Regions from separate parts of the Rouxiella chamberiensis genome, predicted to be linked through region 1. Evidence: predicted binding sites of a transcription regulator. Region 1 holds the regulator's gene; each other region holds the start of a gene.
The links. The regulator CRP, encoded in region 1, controls carbon source genes, mostly activating them, when cyclic AMP is high. The targets are predictions, from matches to a motif close to ATGTGANNNNNNTCACAT.

Region 1 (6,444 bases):
GGTTGCGCCGGACGCCTTGGCAAAGGTATTTTCGGCCTGCGCCACTTTGGCCGGTTCCGCCGAGGTTTGATAGGCGACGGTCACATCCACCGCGTGCGCGCTGAGAGCGGTCAGTGACAGCAGCAATGCTGCGCCACGTAAAAGAGAACGGTTTGCCATGAATAGGTGCTCCACAAAAAGTTAAACGCGATGGATGATTTTTTGATCTGTGGAGAATTTTTAGCTGAGCGGCAGCGACATTAAAAGTAATTATAAATTACCTTTAATAACTAAAAGGAATATATGGACGTTATGCCAGTCAAAGGAAGGGTAAATACAGGAAAACGGCTATCTTTTTGGATAGCCGTTTGGGGGCGTTAAACGAAGTGAGCACGACATCGCGCCAGAAATCAGCGCCAAATCAGCAACACGCAGGCGGCGGTAAGCAAACCCATCGCGATATTGAAGGTGTACCACGCGCGACGACTGCCGAGCAGACGGCCGATCACGGTACCAAAACCTAGCCAGATAATCCCTGACACCAGATTGACGATAAATACGCCGAGACTGATTGCCGCCACAGAGTGGTTATACTGCGCACCGGCCAGACTGAAACTGGCGACCGCGCCCAGAGCCATGAGCCAGGCTTTCGGGTTCAGAAACTGCAACAACCAACCTTGATAGAGACGAATGGGTTTGGCCTGTCTGGCGTCGGTCTCCAGCGTTTCATAGGCGGAAGTCGCAATCTTCCACGCCAGCCAAAGGAGATACAGGCTACCCAGTATCTTCAGGAGAGTATGCAGCGACGGATAAAGCAGAATTAACCCGCCAACGCCGAACGCCACCAAGATGACAATACTCTGCATCCCGAGCATGATGCCGAGCATCAGCCATAGCGATCGCATAAAGCCGAAGTTTGCGCCGGAGGTGGTTAACAACATATTGTTCGGGCCGGGCGTAATGGCCGCAACCCACAAAAATCCAAGCATCGAAAGAAATAAACCCAGTTCCATTTAAACAGCTGCTCCCTACCCCAATAATTATGCAATTAGCTGAGAAGCTATCAGTGTGGTATGGGTAGTACAAGCTTCCTCGAGGAGATTTTTTTCCACAAAATGTCTGAAAGTTTTCGTCCCCTGCGCGGTGCTAGCAATCCGCATCTGCAAACGCTGCTGCCGCGTCTGGTCCGACGGCACGTAAAGCTAAAGCCGGTCTGGCAACGGCTGGATCTGCCCGACGGCGATTTTGTCGATTTGGCCTGGAGCGAAGATCCGCAATCTGCGCGCCACAAGCCGCGCATGGTGCTGTTCCACGGACTCGAAGGCGGCTTTTCCAGTCCTTATGCCCACGGCCTGCTGCAAGCCTGGCGGGAAAAGGGCGGACTCGGCGTGGTCATGCATTTTCGTGGTTGCAGCGGCGAACCCAATCGGCTGCGGCGGATTTATCATTCGGGCGAAACCGACGATGCGCGCTTTTTCCTGAACTGGCTGCGCCGCACCCACGGGGAAGCGCCGACCGCCGCCGTCGGCTTTTCGCTGGGCGGCAATATGCTGGCCTGCTATCTTGGCGAAGAAGGTGAAAACTGTGCCTTGCAGGCGGCGGTGATAGTCTCTGCGCCGCTGATGCTCGAACCCTGCGCCTATCGCCTCGAACAGGGTTCGTCGCGCATTTATCAGCGCTATCTGCTGGACCAGCTGAAAGGCAACGCGCGGCGCAAGCTGTTGAAATATCCCGATACGCTGCCCGTGACGCTGGCACAGCTCAAGGCGATGCGCCGTCTTCGCGAGTTTGACGATGCCATCACCTCCAAAGCTCACGGCTTTGAAAACGCGCTAGACTATTATCGTCGCTGTAGCGGTTTGCCGCGGCTTTCGAAGGTCAAGGTGCCGCTCCTTATTCTGCATGCCAAAGACGATCCCTTCATGACCGACGCGGTTATCCCGGATGCACGGGATCTGCCGCCCGAGATTGAATATCAGCTGACCGAACATGGCGGTCATGTCGGCTTCGTAACCGGCAGCTGGCGGCGTCCGCAGATGTGGCTCGAAACACGCATTCCCGACTGGCTGGCCCCGCGCCTTCTGGCTAAATAACTGATGAAAAAAGATAAATAACATGATCATTCCCTGGAAAGAACTGCCTACCGAAACGCTCGACAGCGTGATTGAAGCCTTTGTACTGCGCGAAGGCACGGACTACGGCGAACAGGAGCGCTCACTGGCGCAAAAGGTCGAAGACGTTCGCCGTCAGCTCAAAAGCGGCGACGTAGTGCTGGTGTGGTCCGAGTTGCACGAAACGCTCAATATCATGCCGCGGGGTCAGTTCCGTGCGGGCGACGAAGAGCGGGAAAACGATTATCCCTAGTGCAAAATGTCTTCGACTCCGCCACCCGGTTGTCCTGTAATTCAGCGCATAGATATGGTAACAATAAGCGTAATTATGCGCGAACCGCAGGAGTCAGACGCCCATGTCAGCTAAACATCCCGTTATCGCCGTCACCGGATCAAGCGGCGCAGGAACGACGACCACCAGTCTGGCCTTTCGCAAGATTTTCCAGCAGCAGGGCCTGCACGCCGCCCAGCTTGAAGGCGATAGCTTTCACCACTTTACGCGTCCGGAAATGGACGCGGCTATCCGCAAGGCGCGAGATTTAGGGCGACATATCAGCTATTTTGGTCCCGAGGCCAACGACTTCACCCTGCTGGAGCAGAGTTTTATCGAGTACGGCAGAACCGGCTCCGGCCGCTCACGCAAGTACCTGCATACTTATGACGAAGCCGTCCCTTACAATCAGGTGCCCGGAACCTTTACCCCGTGGCAGGCGCTGCCCGAGCCGACCGATATCCTGTTCTACGAAGGGTTGCACGGCGGGGTGGTCACCAATCAGGTCGATGTCGCCAAACACGTCGATCTGCTGGTCGGCGTGGTGCCTATCGTCAACCTCGAGTGGATTCAGAAACTGGTGCGCGACACCGGCGAACGCGGTCATTCGCGTGAAGCCGTGATGGATTCCGTAGTGAGATCGATGGATGACTACATCAATTACATCACGCCGCAGTTCTCCCGCACGCACATCAACTTCCAGCGCGTTCCGACCATCGACACCTCCAACCCTTTTGCCGCCAAGGCCATTCCTTCGCTGGATGAAAGCTTTGTGGTAATTCACTTTCAGGGGCTGGATCAAATTGATTTCCCCTATCTCCTGGCAATGCTGCAAGGCTCGTTTATCTCGCATATCAATACGTTGGTGGTGCCTGGCGGCAAGATGGGACTGGCAATGGAGTTGATTATGGGGCCGCTGGTGCAGCGTCTCATGGAAGGCAAGAAAATAGAGTAGGCACCGGCTGCCACCCGGTATTGGCCCGGCGGCAGTCGGCGATTGATGGCGCGACCCGTGGTCGCAATGTTATGGCTTATTCTTGCGAATCAATCACTTCAAAGCTGTGAGTGATAGTTGCCGCTTTCCCGAGCATCAGGGACACCGAACAGTATTTCTCGGCAGACAGGCTTACCGCGCGCTCAACGACTTTGTCGGTCAGATCTTTACCGGTCACGATGAAATGCAGGTTAATGGTGGTAAACAGGCGCGGGGCCTCTTCGCGGCGTTCGGAAGTCAGTTTCACTTCACAGCCGACAATCTCGTTACGCCCTTTTTGCAGGATTGAAACCACGTCGATGGCGCTGCATCCTCCGGCCGACATCAGCAACATTTCCATCGGGCTGGGTGATTTGTCCCCGGCATTGCCATCCATCAGAATCTGATGGCCAGAGGCTGATTCGCCGAGAAACGTTAACCCTTCAACCCACTTTACCCGTGCTTGCATTTGAATCTCTCCACTCGTCATTTTTCAAAACAGACTACCCTTTACCCCTGAAACTGGCAATGTAACTCGATCCGCATCATGCTGAAGCGAGACAACACAAGACACGTCTGCAAACCTGTGCTACAAACAAAGCCGAAAGAAACTTTCCAACAAGTTGCGGTCAGGTTTTTTGGGTGTTAACAGGATAACCTTGGTGATAAGGGCAAATTACCGCTTAAATCACTCTACCTGCCGCTTGCAGCATTGCTGGTCAGTTCATATGCTAAAAGAGCGCGAAGTAAAAATCGCCGAACAGGGTCTTAGAACCCTGCGATTTTGGGCAGCGATAAAAAGAGGATAATAACTAATGGTTCTCGGCAAGCCACAAACAGACCCTACTCTCGAATGGTTCCTGTCTCATTGTCATATACACAAGTATCCATCCAAAAGTACGCTGATTCACCAAGGTGAAAAGGCTGAAACGCTTTACTACATCGTGAAAGGCTCGGTTGCCGTGCTTATCAAGGATGAAGAAGGTAAAGAGATGATACTTTCCTACCTGAATCAGGGTGACTTCATCGGCGAGCTGGGACTCTTCGAAGAAGGTCAGGAACGCAGTGCATGGGTTAGAGCGAAAACTGCCTGTGAAGTGGCCGAAATTTCCTACAAGAAATTCCGTCAGCTTATCCAGGTCAACCCCGACATTCTGATGCGTCTTTCCGCACAGATGGCAAGCCGACTGCAAATTACGTCCGAGAAAGTGGGTAACCTTGCTTTCCTTGATGTAACCGGTCGTATTGCCCAGACTCTGCTGAATCTCGCCAAACAGCCCGATGCCATGACGCATCCCGATGGGATGCAGATAAAGATCACCCGTCAGGAAATCGGTCAAATCGTCGGTTGCTCACGCGAGACGGTAGGGCGAATTCTCAAAATGCTCGAAGATCAGAGCCTGATCTCGGCACACGGTAAAACGATTGTCGTTTACGGCACGCGTTAATCGCTTTAAAAACGGCACGGCGAGTCTTCGTTGTGCCGTTTTTGTCAGACTCTCCTTCACATGACGCTTTGGCGACGACTCTTTTACCACCCTGAAATCAATTATGCGCTGCGACAGACGCTGGTGCTTTGCCTGCCTATCGCCTTTGCCATGCTGTTCGGCGAATTGAAGATGGGGCTGCTGTTTGCGCTCGTTCCTGCCTGCTGCAATATTTCCGGTCTCGACACGCCGCACAAACACTTCTTCAAACGCCTGGCTATCGGCGGTTCGCTGTTTGCCGTCAGCAGTATTCTGCTCCAGCTGATGCTGGTGAACTGGCATGTTCCGCTGCCGTTTATCATGCTCGGCCTGTCGCTGGTTATCGGCGTAACGGGCGAGATAGGCCCGCTGCATGGCCGTTTGCTGTCGGGTGCGCTGGTGGCGTCCATCTTTACCCTCAGTATGGCGGGCGTGGTGCCTATCTGGCATGCGCCGCTGCTGTTTGTGGTCGGCACCGCGTGGTACGGCCTCTTTAACTGGCTGTGGTTCCGACTGTCCGAAGAGCAGCCGATGCGCGAAACCCTAAGCCAGTTGTATAACGAACTCGCCGATTATTTCGAAGCTAAATACTCCTTGCTGACTCAGCACACCGATCCCGAGACCGCGCTGCCACCGCTACTGAAAAGACAGCAGAAAGTGATCGACCTGATTGCCCTGCTCTATCAGCAACTGCATATGCTGCCCACCAACCAGCATCAACATCGCAAACGGCTGCTGCGCAGTTTTCAGGTGGCGCTGGATTTGCAGGAGCACATTACCGTCAGCCTGCATCTGCCTACCGAAGTGCAAAAGCTGGTGGAGGAGAGCCACGCGGAAGCGGTTATCCGCCGCAATGCGCAGGTGATTGGTGCGCGATTGCGGGTGATTGGCGACGACATTCTCTATCATCGCCGTTCCGTGCGTTTCTCGATGGCCAATGAACTGGCGGCGCTGGAGAAGATTGCCTCGCGCTATCGCGAGAATCCCGTTGGTCAGTTTTGCTATTACCATTTCAGTCGCATTGCCCGCCTGCTGCGCACCCAGCGCCCGCTGTATCGCCGTGATTTGATGCAGGAGCAGAATCGGCTGCCCTTCTGGGCCGCGCTGAAAAGCTATCTCTCCTTCAAGTCGGCGGCCCTGCGCAATGCCGCGCGGCTTGGCGTTATTCTGGCGATAGGCAGTACGCTCGGCATGTTCTTCAATTTGCCAAAACCTTACTGGATTTTGCTTACCACCCTGCTGGTGAGCCAAAACGGCTACAACGCCACGCGGGTGCGGATTCAGCACCGTGCGCTCGGCACGCTGATAGGGCTTATCGCGGCCGCGGGTCTGCTTCAGCTCGCCATTCCGCAAAATTTAACGCTGCTGCTCATGCTGATCATTACCCTTGTCTCCTACACGGTGCTGCGCAAAAATTACGGGTTGGGAATGATTGGCCTGACGGTGACGGCGGTCTATACGTTGCAGATTCTGGCGCTCAATGGTGCGCATTTCCTGCTGCCGCGGCTGATTGATACCCTGATTGGCTGCGCGCTGGCGTTTGGCGGCACTATCTGGCTGTGGCCGCAGTGGCAGAGCGGGATGCTGCGCACCAACGCGCATCAGGCGCTGGAGGCCGATCAGGAAGCCATTAGACGGGTATTG
Region 2 (6,444 bases), 2.0 Mb from region 1:
AAACGCCCGTGAGGAGTCGTCCGCTCATGCCGCCTATCGAGTTGCCACTGATGTAAAGCCCCATCGAAAACGCGACCACGCTGGGGTGGATCTCTTCGCTGAGATAGGTCATGGCAACGGCGGCCACGCCACTTAACGACAGCCCGACCAGAGCCCGCATCACGAGAATGGAGTGCCAGCTGGTCATCACGGAACAGATGAGCGTGCAAAGCGCGGCGAGCATCAGCCCGACCACCATGACATTTTTACGTCCCACCGCGTCGGAGATGGGGCCGGTAAACAGAAGACCAATGGCCATCAACCCGGTAGCGGCAGAAAGCGAAAGGCTGCTGGCGGCCGGTGAAACACCAAAGGCTTGCGACAGCACGGGCATAATCGGCTGCACACAATACAGCAGGGCAAAGGTCGCCAGCCCGGCCGAGAACAATGCCAACGTGACACGGATAAACTGTGGCGTGCCTCTTTTGATGAAAATGCCTTTTACCTGCGGTGCGTTCTGCTGAGGGAGGGTATGCAGTTCGTCATCGTTTACCGAATGGCCTGCCGCAGAATTTGCGGGCTGCCGACGCGTGGAGTTCACGAGAGGTCCTTAATTAAAATAGGGAAAGAGGGTAATTTCAAGGCGTGTGTCTTGATGTCAAAAATTTTACTCAGGTTTAATTCCGTTTTCTAATATATTAATTACACGAGTTTGATACATATAAGATATCAATGAGGGTTCCGTGAACAACATCGAGTTAAGGCATCTGCGCTATTTTATTGCGGTGGCCGAAGAGTTGCATTTTGGGCGGGCGGCAGAAAAGCTGAACATCTCCCAGCCGCCACTGAGTCAGCAAATCCAGTCTTTGGAAACCCAGATTGGCGCGGTGCTGCTTTATAGAAATAATCGCACCGTACGCCTCACACAGGCGGGCGAATTGTTTCTCAAAGAGGCGAAAAAATTGTCGATCGGGTGCAGGACATTTCCGAGCAGGCGGCGCGCGTGCATCGAGGTGAAGAGGGGACGTTGACAATTGGCTTAACCTCGTCTGCGCCGTTCGTCAAAAAAATCTCCCGCACCTTTCAGCGCTTTCGGCTGGCGCATCCGCACGTCAATATCCGCATAGAAGAGATGAACAGTCAGCAACAGATAGAGCCGTTGATCAAAGGGAAGTTTGACTTGGGGGTCATGCGAAACGGCGTGCTGCCGGATGTCCTGCAACATCATGTGTTGCATACCGGCCCGCTGGTCGCCGTGGTTCCGGCGACCCATCCTCTCACTCAACTACCGGCGGGCGAGCTGACTTTGAGCCATCTCGCCGATCAGCCGTTTGTATTTTTTCCAAAGACGTCGGTACTTCTCTTTACGACGATATTCTGCAAAGACTGGCCCATGCCGGGATCACGCCGTTTATCACTCAGGAAGTCGGCGAAGCGCTGACCATCATCGGGCTTATTTCGGCAGGGTTGGGCGTGTCTATTCTGCCTGCCTCCTACAAGCGAATTCAGGTCGACGGGGTTAAATACCTGTCTTTCAAAGATGAACAGGTCAATACGCAGGTCTGGCTGGTCAGTCATCGACATCGACCTCTGTCTGCACCCGCGCTTGCCCTGGCAAAAATGCTGATGGAAGAGGAAGAATGAGCGTGGTTTGACCGTCACAAGGCCACCAAACCGCCGTAATATGTGCTCCAAATCACATATCGAATCAAATAGTTGAGGATATCTGACAAAAAGCTGCCTATAACCTTTAATATTTATTTCGAAGCGCGAAAAATAACGAGGCAAGTTGAGTGATAGTGGAAGGGCAGCCGGGTCATATCGATCAGATCAAACAAATCAATGCGGGTACCGTTTACCGGCTTATAGACCAGTTTGGTCCAATTTCCCGTATCGAGCTGTCCAAGAGAGCGCAGCTTGCGCCCGCCAGTATTACCAAAATCGTGCGTGAACTGGTGCAGGCGCATCTGGTTCAGGAAACCGAATATCAGGAACCCGGAAGCCGTGGGCGTCCGGCCATTGGACTGGTGCTGGACACTCAAGCCTGGCACTATCTTTCGGCCCGCATCGGCCTGGGTACAGTCACGTTGAGCCTTCGCGATTTAAGCAGCAAACTGGTCGTCGAAGAACAGCTTTCACTGCCCGCAGAAGGGTCAGCGCCGTTTCTGACACGTCTGGTCGCGCTCATCGATCAGTTTTTTATACGCCACCAGTCCCGCCTTGAACGACTCACCGCCATGGCTATCACGCTGCCCGGCATGATTGATTCCTCGCACGGGATTATTCAGAAAATGCCTTTCTATCAGGCCGACGACGTGGCGATTGGCCCCGAGCTTGCCAAACGCAGCGGCCTGCCTGTGTTTGTACAGCACGATATCGCCGCCTGGACGAAAGCCGAATCGCTGTATGGCGCCTCCCGAGGATTTCGCAATGTTATTCAAGTGGTTATCGACGACAACGTAGGTGCTGGCGTCATTACCGGCGGTCAGGTTTTGCACGGCCGCACCAGCAGCGTGGTGGAAATCGGGCACACTCAGGTCGATCCCTACGGTAAACGTTGCTACTGCGGCAACCACGGCTGTCTGGAAACGCTGGCCAGCATCGACAACATTCTGGAATTGACGAAAGCGCGGCTCAATCTCGCCGAACATTCACTGCTTCACGACCAACCCATTACCGTTGAAACGCTGTGTGATGCCGCCAATCGCGGTGATGCACTGGCACGCGATATTATTGTCGGCGTCGGGCAAAACGTCGGCAGAATTTTGGCCATCATGGTAAATCTGTTCAACCCTGAAAAGATTTTGATTGGCTCTCCCTTGAATCTCGCCAAATCTACGCTGCATCCGGCCATTATGTCCTGCATACAGCAGCAGGCTTTGCCTGCCTACAGTGAACATATCGAGCTCGAATCCACCTATTTTGACAATCACGGTACCATGCCCGGTGCTGCGCTCATCAAGGACGCGCTATACAACGGTTCGCTACTGGTAAAACTGCTGCAGGGTTAACGAGTCGCGAATAAATCCTTAACCCCATCGTCACCTGATAAAACATTGCGCTAACGCAAATTGTTATTTCCGCCCAGCCCCTAGACTCGAACGATATCTGGTCGATTTCGCCTCCAAACTTTCCTGAATAAGGTTTATCAGGGAGGCGATATGGAATTATTCGGGAGTACTATGAAGAGGTTAACGCAGGTATTTGTGACGGGTACCGATTCCCGGGTGGGCAAAACCATTGTATCGCGCGCACTGTTGCAGGCGTTTGCCGCACAGGGTAAAACCGTGCTGGGGTACAAGCCCATTGCCACCGGAAATCAGGCGCTGGCGGACGGCGTGCAGAATCAGGATGCCCTGACATTGCAGCGAGCTTCTTCCGTTGCCTATCCGCTTGGCAAAATCACGCCTTTTGCGCTCGCGGAGGAAGATATTTTTACCTGTGCGCTTCCCGCCGATTTATTCACCCGAATGACGCAAGGGCTTTATTTTCTGAAAGAGGGTGCGGACATGGTGGTCGTTGAGGGGTGTGACGGCTGGAAAACGCTAATCTCGTCGCATCAAGCGTATTCCACCTGGGTTATCGAGAACAGATTGCCGGTCATTCTGGTGGTCGGCATTCAGGAAGGCTGTGTCAATCAGGCCCTGATGACCGCGTACTCTCTACTCGCCGATGGCGTCGTGCTGCTCGGCTGGGTAGCCAACAGAATCAATCCCTGTCTTGCGCATTACGCGGAAACCATCGACGTGATAACACAAAATATCGCCGCCCCTCTGCTTGGCGAGATCCCGTATCTTCCACGCGCCGAATCCCGTGAGTTGGCGCACTATCTGGATCTTTCTCTTCTCGAAACACGTTAGGCGAAATGTCTTCCTGCAACCCCCTGATATACTGAACAGCAGATTGCAGAGGAGAACGGCTATCGCTACCAATACTTTACCTGATATCAAGGTCGACAGCCGACATCGGCCGCTCGTCCTGATTGCCTGTATGTTGTCGATGTTTATGGCCGCCGTCGAAGTGACCATTGTGGCGACCGCCATGCCAACCATCATCGCCGATTTGGGCGGCTTTACCCTGTTGGGATGGGTTTTCGCGATTTACCTGCTGACGCAGGCCATCACCGTGCCGATTTATGGTCGACTCGCCGATCTCTATGGCTGTCGCCGTATGTTCTTTATCGGCACCTTACTGTTCCTGCTTGGCTCCGTGCTCTGCGGGTTTGCGCCTTCACTGGTGTGGATGATTGCCTTTCGCGCCTTGCAGGGCCTCGGCGCTGGGGCGATAACGCCCGTGGCGACCACGCTCGTCGCCAATATCTATGGTCCGCACGAGCGTGCCAGGGCGCAGGGGTATCTTGGGAGCGTATGGGGCGTGTCGGCCATCGTCGGACCCTTGCTGGGTGCCTTCATTGTGCAGCATTTTCACTGGTCCATCGTGTTCTGGATTAATGTGCCGATAGGGATTATCGCGATGATGATTCTGGCACGGTATCTGCCGGCCGATGACGTCAAAAAGACGCATTCGCTGGATCTTGGCGGCACGGCGCTGCTGTCATTGAGTGTTGCTGCGCTGTTGCTGGCCTTGCTACAGGCCGAAACACTGGGTTACTACGCCGCGCTGCTGATTGTGGTGGCCATCGCCGCCATGCTGCTGTTGATTAGACAGGAACGCCGCGCGGCCGAACCGCTGTTTCCGCTGTCGTTATGGCAAAGCCGTATTGTCGTCGCGGCCAATGTCGGCGGTTTGATCCTGGGCGCCACCATGATGGGCATCAGCGCTTTCCTACCGACCTATGTGCAGGGCGTTTTCGGCGGAACACCGCTTCAGGCCGGAAGCACGCTGGCGTTGATGTCGATAGGCTGGCCGCTCGCCAGCATGCTGAGCGGCAGACTGATGCATGCCACATCCTATCGTTTTACCGTGTTCACCGGCGCACTGGCGTTGGCGGGGGGCAGTCTGGTGTTGCTGCTGCTTAAACCCGATTCCGGACTCGGCTGGGCGAGGGTCGCCGCCTTTACGATTGGCTGCGGCATGGGGCTCTGTAATACCACGTTCATTGTGTCGGTTCAGAAACGCGGTCGATGCCTCTGTGCGCGGCATTGCAACCGCTTCGACATTGTTTACCCGGATGCTGGGGTCGGCTATCGGCACCGCCATTCTTGGCGCGACGCTCAATCTGAACTTGCAGCACCGATTGCCTGCGCTCAGTGATCCGGTTCAGACCCTGATGGAAACGTCGCAAAGACAGCAGTTATCCGCAGGAAAACTGGCGAATATTGTGGAGCAGGTTTCTGCCTCGCTGCATTGGGTCTTTATTCTCGCGGCGATGATGTCGATATGGGTGTTTGCGGCGGTGTTGCTGGTGCCAAAAGGCGAAAAACCTGCGCGCAAACACAGCGAAGGCTGAACGTTGGAAATAAAAAGGGCCTGAACGCATAGACGATCAGGCCCTTTTTTATGCTTGCAGCTTTAACTATTGCGCGGTGGCATCCTGGCTGGTGCCGGTCTTCGGACTGGCCGTCGTGTCGTCACCGCCATTCGACAGTTTGGTGTAGACGATTTTTTGCGTGTCGTTGTCGCAGTGACCCACGACCTGACCGCCAGCCTGATCGGCCTGATCGTTGGCAACGATGTCCAGCTTGAAATTGGACTCAGGCAAGCCGTTAGCCACAATCTTCTGGGTGATATCCGCTTTGACGCTGTCACAGGAGGCCATCGCCGCCAAGGGAGACAGAGAGAATAATGTCAAACCCACCAATAAAGTCTTGTTCATGATTTCGTCCTTATTTGAACAGCATGTGCTAAAAGCTTAGCTGTTAATTGCCCACTTTCAAGACGTTAGGGTGCAAGAAGCTGAGAACCGGTGCGACGGTCGAGGCAACGCTCGGTGGTGGGTTCCCAATAGGCATTCAGATTACGACTGGCATTGCACTTGTCGCGCAGATCGATGGACTGATCGTATTTGGCATTGTCTTTCTGCTGACGATTGATTTTCTGCTCGCGCAGGGTACGCGTGGCATTCCATTGCTCCTTGCTCTGGCGTGCTTCTTCATTGCTCAATGCGCTGCTGCCGTTACCGCCAAACACACAGGTTCCGCCGGCACAGTTGGTTTCGGCATGGGCGGCCATCTGCCAGCTACCCGAAAGCACCAGCAGAGCGACAGGCAGCATTTTGCGCAGCAGTCGAGACATCACTATTGTTTTCATTGGCTCATCCTTATAGGTTTACACATCGCCGACGCGATTACTGAAATTATACCACCCTAACCGTGTACGTCACGTAATGAGCCCGTACTGGTTTATCGTTGATTGAATAAATCGGTCTGAATTTACAACAATTTACTCATAGAGATGTTTTCAGGTCATGATCAAGACGACCCTGCTTTTTTTGTTACCGCACTTGCCGAAATCGTAGGCTGTTTTTTGCCTTACCTCTGGCTGCGCAAGGGCGCGAATGGGCTC
Region 3 (6,444 bases), 1.8 Mb from region 1:
CTCTTCCAGACCTTGAGCGGCATGCTTAAGGTAGGACACAATTTGCTCGATGGCTTCTTCCATGCCGTAGAACTCTTCAAAGGCAGGATAGCGCGCAACGACGCGGTTGGAGAATAGACGCGACAGGCGGGGTTCAAGCGCGGTGTCGACCATGACAGGTTCACCTATTGCCATCAACAGGCGTTCCGCGGCGTTAACATAAGCACTGCGATCTTGCCGAGCGATGGTAAGAAATTCCTGCAGTGTGAACTCTTCATCCTTGGCAGCTTCATAGCGCTGGCGATAATGGTCAAATATGTTCATAAATGCCCGTCCTTCGTTATTTAGCACAGGTTAAAGAGAGCCAGTAAAGCGGTGGAACAGCTCCCGGAAGAAAATTTCCCCAACTGATTATCTGCCTGACTTCAACAGATTCTGCAACCCTTATGCCAACTTGATGCCAACTTGTTGTCGCTCTTCTTGTCATAAGTAGAGTCATGGAAATCTTCATGAGCAACACGAGCAGGGTGCCTAACCAGCTGTTTTTTTCTCCTATTTATAAGCGTAGTTTGACCTTTGAAAAATTTCCTCTGTTAAATTATCGTTTTGTAAGCCATATCAATGACTCACTTGTAGTAATGTTAACTCCAGCCCTTGGCGCACGTGGGATACAGCCAGACATAGCTCTATTTGGTCATATTAATTTCATAAATCGCATATAAATTATCCGGTTGCTTTAGGATTTTGTGCGCTATCCCTGACGCTTCCTTACGTTTGATTTACACTAGCGTCGATTTTAATTTTTTTATGGAAGATTTTGATGAAAACCCATTATTTTAAAGCACTACCTCTGGTCGCCCTGATTGCTCTTTCCTGTCACACGGCACAGGCAAGTACCTTCTCTCTAGGGGCTGCCGCACTAGGTAGCACCAGCCTGTATAAAGGGTACGACAACAAGTTCTATCCTATTCCGGTCATCGATTACGAAGGGGACAACTTCTACTTCCATTCATTGATGGGTGGCTACTATCTGTGGAAAGATCAGCAAAATCAGCTGAGTCTGGTAGCAGGTTATAATCCGTTCGGTTTCAGAACCCAGGACACGGACGATGAACAACTGAAACGTCTGGACAAGCGCCGCGGCACGCTGATGGCCGGTGTGTCTTACAACCATAACGCCGAATGGGGGACAATTCGCGCCACCTTTACCGGCGACACGCTGGACAACTCCGACGGTCTGGTCGGCGACGTATCCTATCTTTACGCGTTCAAAGCCGACAAATGGGCCGTGGTGCCTGGCGTAGGTGTGATCTGGAACAGCGCAAACCAGAACAAATACTATTATGGTGTAAGCGGTAATGAATCACGTCGCAGCGGGCTGCAAAGCTACAAGCCGGACGACAGCTTCAATCCTTACGTCGAAGTCTCGGCGAAATACAGCTTTGCGCCACAGTGGCAGGCCTTCTTCACTGGCCGCTATATCCGCCTGGCCGATGAAATCAAAGACAGCCCGATGGTAGATAAATCTTATACCGGCGTCATCATGACCGGCGTAAGCTACACCTTCTAATAGAGTCTATTTGACGCGCCGTCTTATTTTGGTGCAGCAGTAGCTTACTAATGGGGCATTACGCCCCATTTGCACATCTGTGGTGCGTGTTGCGCATAGGGGCGAGTTTATCGTCACAATGTGATGTGCCTCACATACAAGAGGGCGTTATCGCGAGTGTGATTTTACCGCCCGGATAACACCGATAAAACAACCTGGACAGGAGCAAATGATGAACGCGAAAACCGTATTGTTTCCAAATGGCAGACGAGTTCCCGCAATCGGACAGGGTACCTGGTTTATGGGTGAGAAAGCGTCGGAGTTTCGCTCGGAAGTCAGCGCGTTACAGTTGGGTATTGACCTCGGCATGACGCTGATTGATACCGCCGAAATGTATGCAGACGGCGGAGCGGAGCGGGTCGTGGGTGAGGCCATCGCGGGTCGCCGCGACCAGGTTTATCTGGTCTCCAAGGTCTATCCGCAGAATGCCGGTGGCGACAAGGCTATCAAAGCCTGCGAGCAGAGTCTGCAACGGCTCGATACCGACACGCTGGATCTCTATCTGTTGCACTGGCGTGGGTCATTCAGACTGGAAGAAACAGTGAGGGCAATGGAATCCTTGCAGCAGGCCGGAAAAATTCGTCATTGGGGAGTGTCCAATCTGGATACGGCCGATATGGAGGAACTGTGGCATGTCTCCGGAGGCGAAGCCTGCATGACCGATCAGGTGCTGTATCACGCCGCGTCTCGCGGTGTGGAGTATGATCTGCTGCCGTGGTGTCGTGAACATGAAGTGCCCATTATGGCCTATTGTCCGCTGGCGCAGGCGGGGCAGCTACGTCACGAGGTCCTGCATCATCCCGTCATGCAGCAACTGGCACGTGCCAGGGGCGTGAGCAGTGCGCAAATTGCGCTGGCGTGGGTGACACGCTTCGATAACATTATCGCCATTCCAAAGGCGGTACAGCATGACCACGTGCGCGACAACGCGGCGGCCTTGACGTTAAAACTCAATCCCGAAGAGATAGCCCTGATCGATCAGGCCTTCCCGACGCCGGCCCAGAAAACACCGCTCGATATCGTCTAAACAAGTTTATTATTTAAAAGGGACGCCTCCGGGACGTCCCTTTTTTATTCTGTTTCGGCGCTTATTTAACACCAAAACGCACGGCCAGTCTGGCGGGCGCAGTTTGCGTGCTGATTTGAGAATGCATGACGGCAGCGGTTTCGACACAGACCATGGTCTGGTAACCGTCATCGGCCATATCTTTCATTGACGCGGAAAGCACGGGGCCAGGGTTCCAGCTCACCACGTCGCTATTTCCCTGATGCCTGACGCTCAAAGTGCGATTCAGAACGGGATCGACAATCAGGCTTTCGGTAGCGGGTTCGGTAAAGATGCGGTCAACCTCGCCATCAAAGGTGAGGGGGCCTTGCAGCACGGCTTTTTCGCCGCCCAAAACCTTGTCAAGGTAAGGCTGACCTAAACCTTCGACGCTGACTTTGGTGATGTCACCAATTTCGAAATAGGCGTGCAGCGCGCTGGTGGTTTCAAAATCACCGTGCGATTCAAGCTCGATGGTGCACTCGTCACCAAAGGTGAAATGCGCGTGCAACGTAAAATCATGCGGCCAGTGTTGTCGCGTTTCTGCGCTGTCTTTCAGGGTCAGCGTCAGCTGCACCTTCTCGTCGTCTTCCGACTGCGCGGTCAACTGCCACGGCAGATTGCGCGCAAAGCCGTGCGAGGGTTTACCGGCAGGACCAAACCACGGCCAGCAAATCGGCACGCCGCCGCGAATGGCAACGCCCGGTGTGAATGCCGTCTCGCGGCTCAACCAGATAACCGGCTTTTGCCCCGCAGGCTGCCAGCTGACGAGATGGGCACCTTGCAGGGTAATGGCGGCGCGGCCCTTGGGATGGGTCACGATCAGCACGGGTAAATCGGCAATCTGGCACTGGCTGACCGCAGGAGAGAGCTGTTTTTGTACCGGAAGCGTAAAGAGTTGTTCGGTCATTGTTGAGTCCTTTGCGACGTGATGAAACCAGGACAGGAGAGCTGACAGAGAGGAGCTTCAATAAGAAAGGGCGACACGAATGTCGCCCTCTGTCAGTTCACAAATCGCCTGCACGGAAGGGAATAAACCCATCCCGATGCATTCACTTATTTGTTGGCGATGTGGGAAATCAGGTCCAGAACTTTATTTGAGTAGCCAGTTTCGTTGTCGTACCAGGAAACCAGTTTCACAAAGTTGTCGTTCAGGGCGATACCTGCTTTAGCATCGAATACGGAAGTCAGTTTTTCGCCGTTGAAATCGGTAGAAACCACTTCATCTTCAGTGTAGCCCAGGATGCCTTTCAGTTCGTTTTCCGAAGCACGTTTCATTTCGGCACAAATTTCTTTGTAGGAAGCCGATTTTTCCAGACGTGCAGTCAGGTCAACCACAGAAACATTAGGGGTTGGCACACGGAAAGCCATACCGGTCAGTTTACCGTTCAGCGCAGGAATAACTTTACCTACTGCCTTCGCAGCACCGGTAGAAGAAGGGATGATGTTCTGAGATGCGCCGCGGCCGCCGCGCCAGTCTTTATGAGACGGGCCATCAACGGTTTTCTGTGTTGCGGTGGTCGCGTGAACGGTGGTCATCAGCGCTTCAACGATACCGAACTTGTCGTTCAGAACTTTAGCCAGCGGAGCCAGGCAGTTGGTCGTACAAGAGGCGTTGGAAACGATCTCCTGACCATCGTAGGACTCGTGGTTAACGCCCATGACGAACATCGGGGTGTCATCTTTGGACGGGCCGGTCAGTACAACTTTCTTGGCACCAGCCTGGATGTGTTTACGTGCGGTTTCGTCGGTCAGGAAGATACCGGTCGCTTCAGCGACGACGTCAACGTTCACTTCATTCCATTTCAGGTTAGCTGGGTCACGCTCAGCGGTAACACGGATGGTTTTGCCGTTAACAACCAGATGACCGTCTTTCACTTCAACGGTACCGTCGAAGCGGCCGTGAGTTGAGTCATACTTCAGCATGTAAGCCATGTAGTCAGCGTCCAGCAGATCGTTGATTGCAACGATTTCAACGTCAGAACGTTCCTGCGCAGCACGGAAAACGATACGGCCGATACGGCCGAAACCGTTGATACCTACTTTGATAGTCATATATTCCACCAGCTATTTTTCAGTGAATAAAAGGTTGGTTGTAAAATTACAAAAACCTTGGTGAGCGTCAAGCGGAATCGTGTCAATAGTTGCGGTAGGTCAAACCTTGCCTCCACGATCGTGCGCTTATTGTACGTTCCGTTTCCTAATTAGCTGATACGCATATTGGGGCGTAATAACGAGTATTAAACACCTTCCAATCAAATATGTGATCGTAATCACACATGTTTTTGCGACCGCACCAATGGCATAGAGTTTAAGCCAAAACCGCCTGACTCGTTGTTACTTTTTTGTTATTATTAGCAGTTAAATTAGTTGATTTTTTATCGCGATGAGAGCGGCAACTATGTCCAATGAAATCAAAGATACCCCTGAAAATCCACAACTTACTGATATTCAAAAGTATGTGACCCAAGAGCGTGGTACCGAGCGTCCTTACTCCGGTAAGCTCCTCCATAACGATCGTGAGGGCATTTATCACTGCCTGGTCTGCAATGCGCCCCTGTTTTATTCGACAACCAAATATGACTCCGGCTGTGGCTGGCCAAGCTTTTACGAGCCGGTAACTCACGATTCCATCAAGTATTTGACCGATAACTCCCACGGAATGGAACGTGTCGAAATCCGTTGTTCGAACTGCGATGCGCATTTGGGGCACGTCTTCCCGGACGGCCCGGAACCCACCGGCGATCGTTACTGCGTCAACTCGGCTTCCATGAGCTTTATCGACGGCGAAAACGGCTCCAAAACGGCCGGTTGAAACACGGGCTTCGTGGAGAAAGGGACCCTTTCATCTGGCGTTTTCTCCGCGTTTACCCCATGCGAATTTCAGGCATAATAATCACAAAATCGATTCAGCTAATTATTCAACCGATAAGAATAATTGGTGTATTCGCCTAGCTGGCAGGAGTATTTAAAGTGGAAATTCATGAACTGGTAGACGTCATGACGCCCGAGATTTACCAGCGTCTCGCGCAGGCCGTCGAGTTAGGCAAATGGCCGGACGGCGTTCGTTTGACCGAGCAGCAGAAAGAGCACAGTTTGCAGGTCGTCATGCTGTATCAGGCCAGGCACAATGTCGATGCCCAGCACATGACGGTCGGCACCAACGGGCAGATTGTTACCAAAAGCAAGCAGGAGCTTAAACAACAGTTTCTTGACGACAATTTGATACGCCTGAAGCCTGAGTAAACCTCGCCTTTCCTCATTGAATGGCGGTAAAGCAGGTTCCTGCCGTACAGCAACCTGCTTCCCTCCTGCCGCTTGCCATCAAGGGCATCCGACGCCCACTACTCCTGTTATTGCTTAACTTTCCATCGTCTCGAGCAGATGTTTCGCCAGCCGCAAACTCAGCGCCGCGCCCGTCAACGTAGGATTCATGCACGAAGCCGACGGCATCACGCTGGTTCCGGCGATAAACAGGTTAGGGTGGTCATGACTCTGGCACTGGGCATTCACCACCGAATTTTTAGGGTCATCCCCCATAATTGTGGTGCCCATAATGTGCTGGCGGTCCTGATAACCCGTATCGACCTTGAGCACCTCGGCATCGAGCAACTTGGCGATGTTGGCGAAATCCTTCAGTGCGACCTCTTTTCCGGCTTCCCAATAATCCGTCACGCTGTAATAGATTTCGGGCAACGGGATCCCGATGGCATCGGTTTTTGTCTTGCTGGGCACCACGCGGTTTTCCGGTAGCGGTAAAGTTTCGAAATCCACCGCGAAGTTGAGGGAGCGGGCGGATTGACGATGCAGT

Region 2: a site for CRP is predicted at 1,664-1,681, ahead of mlc (sugar metabolism global transcriptional regulator Mlc). Genes of this name have one in related genera too.
Region 3: a site for CRP is predicted at 4,895-4,912, ahead of msrB (peptide-methionine (R)-S-oxide reductase MsrB). Genes of this name have one in related genera too.

The regions. Positions count from the first base shown of each region.
Region 1 is NZ_CP114058.1:4,035,471-4,041,914, reverse strand. Features, by position in the region: gene tauA (taurine ABC transporter substrate-binding protein) at 1-159, opposite strand, end outside; gene O1V66_RS18780 (LysE family translocator) at 390-992, opposite strand; gene O1V66_RS18775 (hydrolase) at 1,095-2,072, shown strand; gene O1V66_RS18770 (YheU family protein) at 2,095-2,343, shown strand; gene O1V66_RS18765 (phosphoribulokinase) at 2,447-3,316, shown strand; gene O1V66_RS18760 (OsmC family protein) at 3,393-3,803, opposite strand; gene crp (cAMP-activated global transcriptional regulator CRP) at 4,150-4,782, shown strand; gene O1V66_RS18750 (YccS/YhfK family putative transporter) at 4,843-6,444, shown strand, end outside.
Region 2 is NZ_CP114058.1:1,434,212-1,440,655, forward strand. Features, by position in the region: gene O1V66_RS06765 (MFS transporter) at 1-580, opposite strand, end outside; partial or broken gene O1V66_RS06770 (LysR family transcriptional regulator) at 723-1,623, shown strand; gene mlc (sugar metabolism global transcriptional regulator Mlc) at 1,773-2,990, shown strand; gene bioD (dethiobiotin synthase) at 3,162-3,839, shown strand; partial or broken gene O1V66_RS06785 (MDR family MFS transporter) at 3,979-5,389, shown strand; gene O1V66_RS06790 (DUF1161 domain-containing protein) at 5,456-5,755, opposite strand; gene O1V66_RS06795 (DUF1283 domain-containing protein) at 5,821-6,189, opposite strand; partial or broken gene O1V66_RS06800 (YnfA family protein) at 6,347-6,444, shown strand, end outside.
Region 3 is NZ_CP114058.1:1,153,877-1,160,320, forward strand. Features, by position in the region: gene yeaG (protein kinase YeaG) at 1-303, opposite strand, end outside; gene O1V66_RS05550 (MipA/OmpV family protein) at 800-1,549, shown strand; gene O1V66_RS05555 (aldo/keto reductase) at 1,761-2,615, shown strand; gene O1V66_RS05560 (D-hexose-6-phosphate mutarotase) at 2,677-3,543, opposite strand; gene gapA (glyceraldehyde-3-phosphate dehydrogenase) at 3,690-4,688, opposite strand; gene msrB (peptide-methionine (R)-S-oxide reductase MsrB) at 5,035-5,448, shown strand; gene O1V66_RS05575 (YeaC family protein) at 5,607-5,879, shown strand; gene O1V66_RS21980 (GMC oxidoreductase) at 5,994-6,444, opposite strand, start outside.